Regions from separate parts of the Streptomyces sp. SCSIO 30461 genome, predicted to be linked through region 2. Evidence: predicted binding sites of a transcription regulator. Region 2 holds the regulator's gene; the other holds the start of a gene.
What was found. Region 2 encodes HrcA, which represses chaperone genes, less so after heat shock. Its sites were predicted from a motif close to TTNGCACTCNGNNNNNCNGAGTGCNAA; they were not measured.
Positions count from the first base shown of each region.

Region 1: a site for HrcA is predicted at 2,098-2,124, ahead of groL (chaperonin GroEL). Genes of this name have one in related genera too.

Region 1 covers NZ_CP146101.1:659,281-662,687, reverse strand. The annotation lists gene V1460_RS03145 (PAS domain S-box protein) at 1-193, shown strand, start outside; gene groL (chaperonin GroEL) at 320-1,942, opposite strand; gene V1460_RS03135 (cold-shock protein) at 2,360-2,563, opposite strand; gene V1460_RS03130 (MoaD/ThiS family protein) at 3,159-3,407, opposite strand, start outside.
Region 2 covers NZ_CP146101.1:6,512,482-6,515,888, reverse strand. The annotation lists gene V1460_RS29330 (DUF3097 domain-containing protein) at 1-796, opposite strand, end outside; gene V1460_RS29325 (MBL fold metallo-hydrolase) at 844-1,581, opposite strand; gene hrcA (heat-inducible transcriptional repressor HrcA) at 1,782-2,798, shown strand; gene dnaJ (molecular chaperone DnaJ) at 2,799-3,407, shown strand, end outside.

The DNA of each region.
Region 1 (3,407 bases), 5.9 Mb from region 2:
GAGCGACAGCAGCCACCATCTGCCGCAGCCGCGCATCGCCGACGCGGACGACGAATCCGGCCGGGGGCTGATCCTGGTCGACACGCTCGCCGGGAGCTGGGGGGTGCGGCCGAACGACGACGGCAAGACGACCTGGTTCACGCTGCCGCTGGAGGCCGCATTGCCGTCATCGTCGCAGCTCGCCGCCGGGTGAGTGGACGCACCGTCGGGTCAGCGGACGGATCGTGGAAACGCCCGAGGGCGGCACCCCGGGGAGTGGGGTGCCGCCCTCGGTTTCAGGACGGTTGACCAACCATCGCTCGAAGAGCGTTCAGGTTGATCAGAAGTCCATGTCACCGCCCGGCATGCCGCCCGGAGCAGCCGCAGCGGCCTTCTCCGGCTTGTCGGCGATGACGGCCTCGGTGGTGAGGAACAGCGCGGCGATGGAGGCCGCGTTCTGCAGCGCGGAACGGGTCACCTTCGCCGGGTCGATGATGCCCTCGGCGACCAGGTCGACGTACTCGCCGGTCGCGGCGTTCAGGCCGTGGCCCGGGGTCAGGTTGCGCACCTTCTCCACCACCACACCGCCCTCAAGGCCGGCGTTGACGGCGATCTGCTTCAGCGGGGCCTCAAGCGCCAGCTTGACGGCGGCGGCACCGGTGGCCTCGTCGCCATCGAGCTCCAGCTTCTCGAACACCTGGGAGGCCTGGAGCAGGGCCACGCCACCACCGGCGACGATGCCCTCCTCGACGGCCGCCTTCGCGTTGCGAACGGCGTCCTCGATACGGTGCTTGCGCTCCTTGAGCTCCACCTCGGTCGCGGCACCGGCCTTGATGACGGCCACGCCGCCGGCCAGCTTCGCAAGGCGCTCCTGGAGCTTCTCGCGGTCGTAGTCCGAGTCGGAGTTCTCGATCTCGGCGCGGATCTGGTTGACGCGGCCCTGGACCTGGTCGCTGTCACCGGCACCGTCGACGATGGTCGTCTCGTCCTTGGTGATGACGACCTTGCGGGCGCGGCCCAGCAGGTCGACGCCGGCGTTCTCCAGCTTGAGGCCGACCTCCTCGGAGATGACCGTGCCACCGGTGAGGATGGCGATGTCGCCGAGCATGGCCTTGCGGCGGTCGCCGAAGCCCGGGGCCTTGACGGCGACCGACTTGAAGGTGCCGCGGATCTTGTTGACGACCAGGGTCGACAGGGCCTCGCCCTCGACGTCCTCGGCGATGATCAGCAGCGGCTTGCCCGACTGCATGACCTTCTCCAGCAGCGGGAGCAGGTCCTTGACCGAGGAGATCTTGGAGTTGGCGATCAGGATGTACGGGTCCTCCAGAGAGGCCTCCATACGCTCCATGTCGGTGGCGAAGTACGCCGAGATGTAGCCCTTGTCGAAGCGCATACCCTCGGTGAGCTCCAGCTCCAGACCGAAGGTCTGGGACTCCTCGACGGTGATGACGCCTTCCTTGCCGACCTTGTCCATCGCCTCGGCGATCAGCTCGCCGATCTGGGTGTCGGCGGCGGAGATGGAGGCGGTGGAGGCGATCTGCTCCTTGGTCTCGACCTCCTTGGCCTGGTCGAGCAGCGCACCGGAGACGGCCTCGACGGCCTTCTCGATACCGCGCTTCAGAGCCATCGGGTTGGCACCGGCGGCGACGTTGCGCAGGCCCTCGCGGACCAGAGCCTGGGCGAGGACGGTCGCGGTGGTCGTACCGTCACCGGCGACGTCGTCCGTCTTCTTGGCGACTTCCTTGACCAGCTCGGCGCCGATCTTCTCGTACGGGTCCTCGAGCTCGATCTCCTTGGCGATGGAGACACCATCGTTGGTGATCGTGGGGGCGCCCCACTTCTTCTCGAGGACGACGTTGCGACCCTTGGGGCCGAGCGTCACCTTGACGGCGTCCGCGAGCTGGTTCATGCCGCGCTCGAGGCCGCGCCGTGCCTCCTCGTCGAACGCGATGATCTTGGCCATGTGAAGTGGTCCTCCCGGACTTGGGGGTCTCCCCGCACCCGAGGGCTGCGGGGGAGGATTGCTTCGGGACCGCGCTGGCGCCCGCGACGGACGGCCTGCATGCCTGTGGTTCCTTGCCCCACGCGGCCTGCGGGCCTCACCGACCCGGTCCTTCGTTGTCACTCTCACTCGTAGAGTGCTAACGCCAATGATTAGCACTCGGACCCCGAGAGTGCAAGCGGCTTCGAAGAAGCCTCGGATAAGGGTGGTGGTCGGTTGGGGCCTCCCCGCCGAAGGCAGGGGAAGGGAGGGAGCAAGCGGGCTCCGAAGAAGCCTCCCGGCGACCGCCGGAGTGCCGGGACCCGGGCAGCACGGAGGGCCCGCACCCCCTAGGTACGGGCCCTCCGTGACGTGATGCGCAGTTCTTCCGTCCGGCGCTCAGCCGGCCAGCCGGACCATGTCCGCCTGCGGCCCCTTCTGACCCTGCGAGATCTCGAACTCGACCCGCTGGCCCTCCTCCAGGGTGCGGTACCCGTCCATCTGGATCGCGCTGTAGTGGACGAAAACATCCGCACCACCGTCGACCGCGATGAAGCCGTACCCCTTCTCCGCGTTGAACCACTTGACGGTGCCCTGAGCCATGCCTAACTCCCCTATTACTGGCCCTTGCACAGGTCCACACTTCGCGGACCCGGGTCAGACCTCGCCCACGAAGAGTTCCCGTGAGTTCCCATGCCGGAAGCAGCCGGAAACCCTCATGAACGTGCGCCGGAACGCGTCGACCGCGGCTGAATGTATCTGTCCAACTGCCCTCTGCAACAGGTCAAACGGACGAGAAATCTGAGCATGGCCGATCGGGCAACCATGCTCAACTCCGAGCGTTCCCGGGCAAGTCGGGCCGGGCAAAGCACACAAAATGCGCAACTAGCTCGAACACTTTGGCTGTTTTCTATCGCAGGCAGAAGGATTCTCATATGCCCACGGCACAACCAGCGAGGGGAGACGAGCCCAACTCTACCGTGCGGCGCTCAACGGAATCGCCCCCTCCGCAGAGCTTGCGGAAGGGGCATACCGGGTGACGGAACGTGCTGTATCCAGGGTCAGCAAGGGCCGCCCGGAAGCGGCGGGGGCGCGACACCCGAGGGCGCGGAACGGGCCGTTCCAGGAGCGCTCGAAGGCGTCCGGAAGCGTCCCGAAGCCCGTGGTCCCAAGCCCGGACTTGAGGCGTCCGAGCGGCTCAGCAACCGCCGGCGACGGCGGGGATGATCGACACTCCGGCACCGTCGGGCGTCGCCGTCTCGAGACCCTGCTCGAAGCGGACGTCGTCGTCGTTCACATAGACGTTCACGAAGCGGCGCAGCTTGCCCTGGTCGTCCAGCACGCGGGCGGCGATGCCGACGTGGTTCTTCTCCAGGTCGGCGATCACCTCGGCGAGGGTGGTGCCCTCCGCCGTGACCTCGGCCCGGCCGCCGGTGTAGGTGCGCAG
Region 2 (3,407 bases):
CCGTCACGAAGTCGATCAGCTCCTCCACCCGTCCCAGCAGCGCGGGCTCCAGATCCCGGTAGCTGCCCACCTTCGACAGGATGTGCTGCCAGGCCGCCCCCGTGTTCTCCGGCCACCCCAGGGCCCGGCACACCCCGGTCTTCCAGTCCTGCCCGCGCGGTACGGAAGGCCAGCCCGAGATGCCAACCGAGGAAGGCTTCACCGCCTCCCAGACGTCGATGTACGGATGCCCGACCACCAGCAGATGCGGGTCGCATACGGACGCGGCGATACGGGACTCCTTGGAGCCCGGCACCAGATGGTCCACGAGCACCCCGAGCCGTGCGTCCGGCCCCGGCGCGAAGTCCGCCACGATCGCCGGGAGGTCGTCGACGCCTTCCAGGTACTCGACGACCACGCCCTCGACGCGCAGGTCGTCGCCCCAGACCTTCTCGACCAGTTCCGCGTCGTGCCGCCCCTCCACATAGATCCGCCCCGCCCTTGCCACCCGAGCCCGTGCCCCGGGGACGGCGAGGGAGCCCGATGCCGTGCGGGTGGGCCGTACCGGGGCGTCCGAAGGCGGCCTGACCAGCGTGACCGCCTTGCCCTCCAGCAGGAAACCGCGCGGCTCCATAGGGAACACCCGGTGCTTGCCGAAGCGGTCCTCCAGCGTCACCGTGCCGGCTTCACAGCGGATCACCGCGCCGCAGAAGCCCGTTCCGGCCTCCTCCACGACCAGGTCGCGTTCGGCGGGGACCTCGGGCACCGGGGTGGACCTTTTCCAAGGGGGCGTCAGATCAGGGCTGTAGCTGCGCATTGGGCAGACGCTACCGGCTCGGCGGCGCGCCGGACCGGGACACCGGTTCAGGACACCCCGAACCGCCGGGCCAGCCGGTCCCGTTGCGCGCGTACGAAAGCCGCGTCCACGACCGCCCCGTGCCCGGGCACGTACAGCGCGTCGTCCCCGCCCAGCGCCAGCAGCCGGTCGAGCGCCGCGGGCCACTGCGCGGTGACGGCGTCCGAGCCTGCCTGGGGCTCTCCCGACTCCTCGACCAGGTCACCGCAGAGCACGACCTCGGGGCCGCCCGCAGTGTCCGGAACCAGCACCACCAGGTCATGGCCGCTGTGACCGGGCCCCACGTTCGCCAGCAGGACTTGGCGTCCACCGAGGTCCAGCGTCCACTCGCCGCTGACCACGTGCCGCGGAGCCACCAGCGCGTCAGCCGCTTCGGCGGCGTCGTCCGGTGTCACACCCTGGCGGACGGCGTCCTCGCGCAGCCCCTCCCGCTGGTGTGCCGTTCCCATGAGCTGGTCCAGCCCCACCGCGCCATACACCCGCGCTCCGGAGAACGCCGCCGTACCGAATACATGGTCGAAGTGCGGATGGCTTAGCGCGATATGCGTCACACGCCGCCCGCCCAGCAGCGACTCGATCTGGGTCCGCAGCTCGCCGCCCTCGCGGAGCGAGCTGCCCGTGTCGTACAGGAGTACGGCGTCATCTCCGGCCACCACTGCCGCGGTGGCGTCCCATACGGGCAGCCGCCGCCGCCCTGCCCCTGCGCCGATGCGCTCCCAGCCGAAGTCTTCCCAACTGACGTCCATGAGGCGACGCTATCCACGTACGGTGAGGAAACCCCAGCGAAAAGCCTGATGGCGTCCGTGACGCGTTCGCCGCCGGTCGCCCTTGCTCGGGGTGTACCCCACGGCCGTACACTGGCCGGGGGGCCCTTGGCACTCCACCGTGTTGAGTGCCAGATCACACCGACCGAACCGCCTATGAACCGCAGCTGGAGGTGCGCACGATGCTCAGCGAACGCAGGCTCGAGGTGCTGCGTGCCATCGTCCAGGACTATGTCGGCACCGAGGAGCCGGTCGGTTCCAAGGCGCTCACCGAGCGTCACAAGCTGGGTGTGTCGCCCGCCACCGTGCGCAATGACATGGCCGTGCTGGAGGACGAGGGCTATATCGCCCAGCCGCACACCAGCGCCGGCCGGATCCCCACGGACAAGGGCTACCGCCTGTTCGTGGACAAGCTCGCGGGCGTCAAGCCCCTGTCGTCCCCCGAAAGGCGGGCGATCCAGAACTTCCTTGACGGCGCCGTCGATCTCGACGACGTGGTGGCGCGCACGGTGCGGCTGCTGGCGCAGCTGACCCGGCAGGTCGCCGTCGTCCAGTACCCGTCCCTCACCCGTTCCACGGTGCGGCATGTGGAGCTGCTGGCCCTCGCCCCTGCCCGGCTGATGCTGGTGCTGATCACCGACACCGGGCGGGTCGAGCAGCGCCATGTGGACTGCCCGGCGCCGTTCTCCGAGACCTCGCTCGCCGATCTGCGGGCCCGGCTGAACAGCAGGGTTGTCGGCCGCCGTTTCACCGACGTGCCGCAGCTCGTGCAGGACCTCCCGGAATCCTTCGAACCGGAGGACCGCGGCGCGGTCTCGACGGTGCTCTCGACGCTGCTCGAAACCCTCGTGGAGGAGACCGAGGAGCGCCTGATGATCGGCGGCACCGCCAATCTGACCCGCTTCGGGCACGACTTCCCGCTCACCATCCGGCCCGTCCTGGAGGCGCTGGAGGAGCAGGTCGTGCTGCTCAAGCTGCTCGGTGAGGCGAAGGACTCCGCCATGACGGTCCGGATCGGGCATGAGATCGCCCACGAGGGACTCAACTCCACGTCCGTGGTCGCCGTCGGCTACGGTTCGGGCGACGAAGCCGTCGCAAAACTCGGCGTGGTCGGACCGACCCGCATGGATTACCCCGGAACGATGGGAGCGGTACGCGCAGTGGCACGTTACGTAGGACAGATCCTGGCGGAGTCGTAAATGGCCACGGACTACTACGCCGTACTCGGCGTGCGCCGCGACGCATCCCAGGACGAGATCAAGAAGGCCTTCCGGCGGCTGGCGCGGGAACTCCATCCGGATGTGAACCCGGACCCGAAGACGCAGGAGCGCTTCAAGGAGATCAACGCCGCCTACGAGGTGCTGTCGGACCCGCAGAAGAAGCAGGTCTACGACCTCGGCGGAGACCCCCTGTCCAGCTCGGGCGGTGGTGCCGGAGGCTTCGGCGCGGGCGGCTTCGGCAACTTCTCGGACATCATGGACGCCTTCTTCGGTACCGCGTCCCAGCGCGGTCCCCGCTCGCGCACCCGGCGCGGCCAGGACGCGATGATCCGGCTGGAGGTCGAGCTCAGCGAGTCGGCCTTCGGCACGACGAAGGACATCCAGGTCGACACCGCCGTCGTGTGCAACACCTGCACCGGCGAGGGCGCGGCCCCCGGCACCTCGGCGCAGACCTGTGACATGTGCCGTGGCCGCGGCGAGGTCTCGCAGGTCACCCGTTCCTTCCTCGGCCAGGTCATGACCTCTCGCCCGTGCCCGCAGTGCCAGGGCTTCGGCACCGTGGTGCCGACCCCGTGCCCGGAGTGCGCG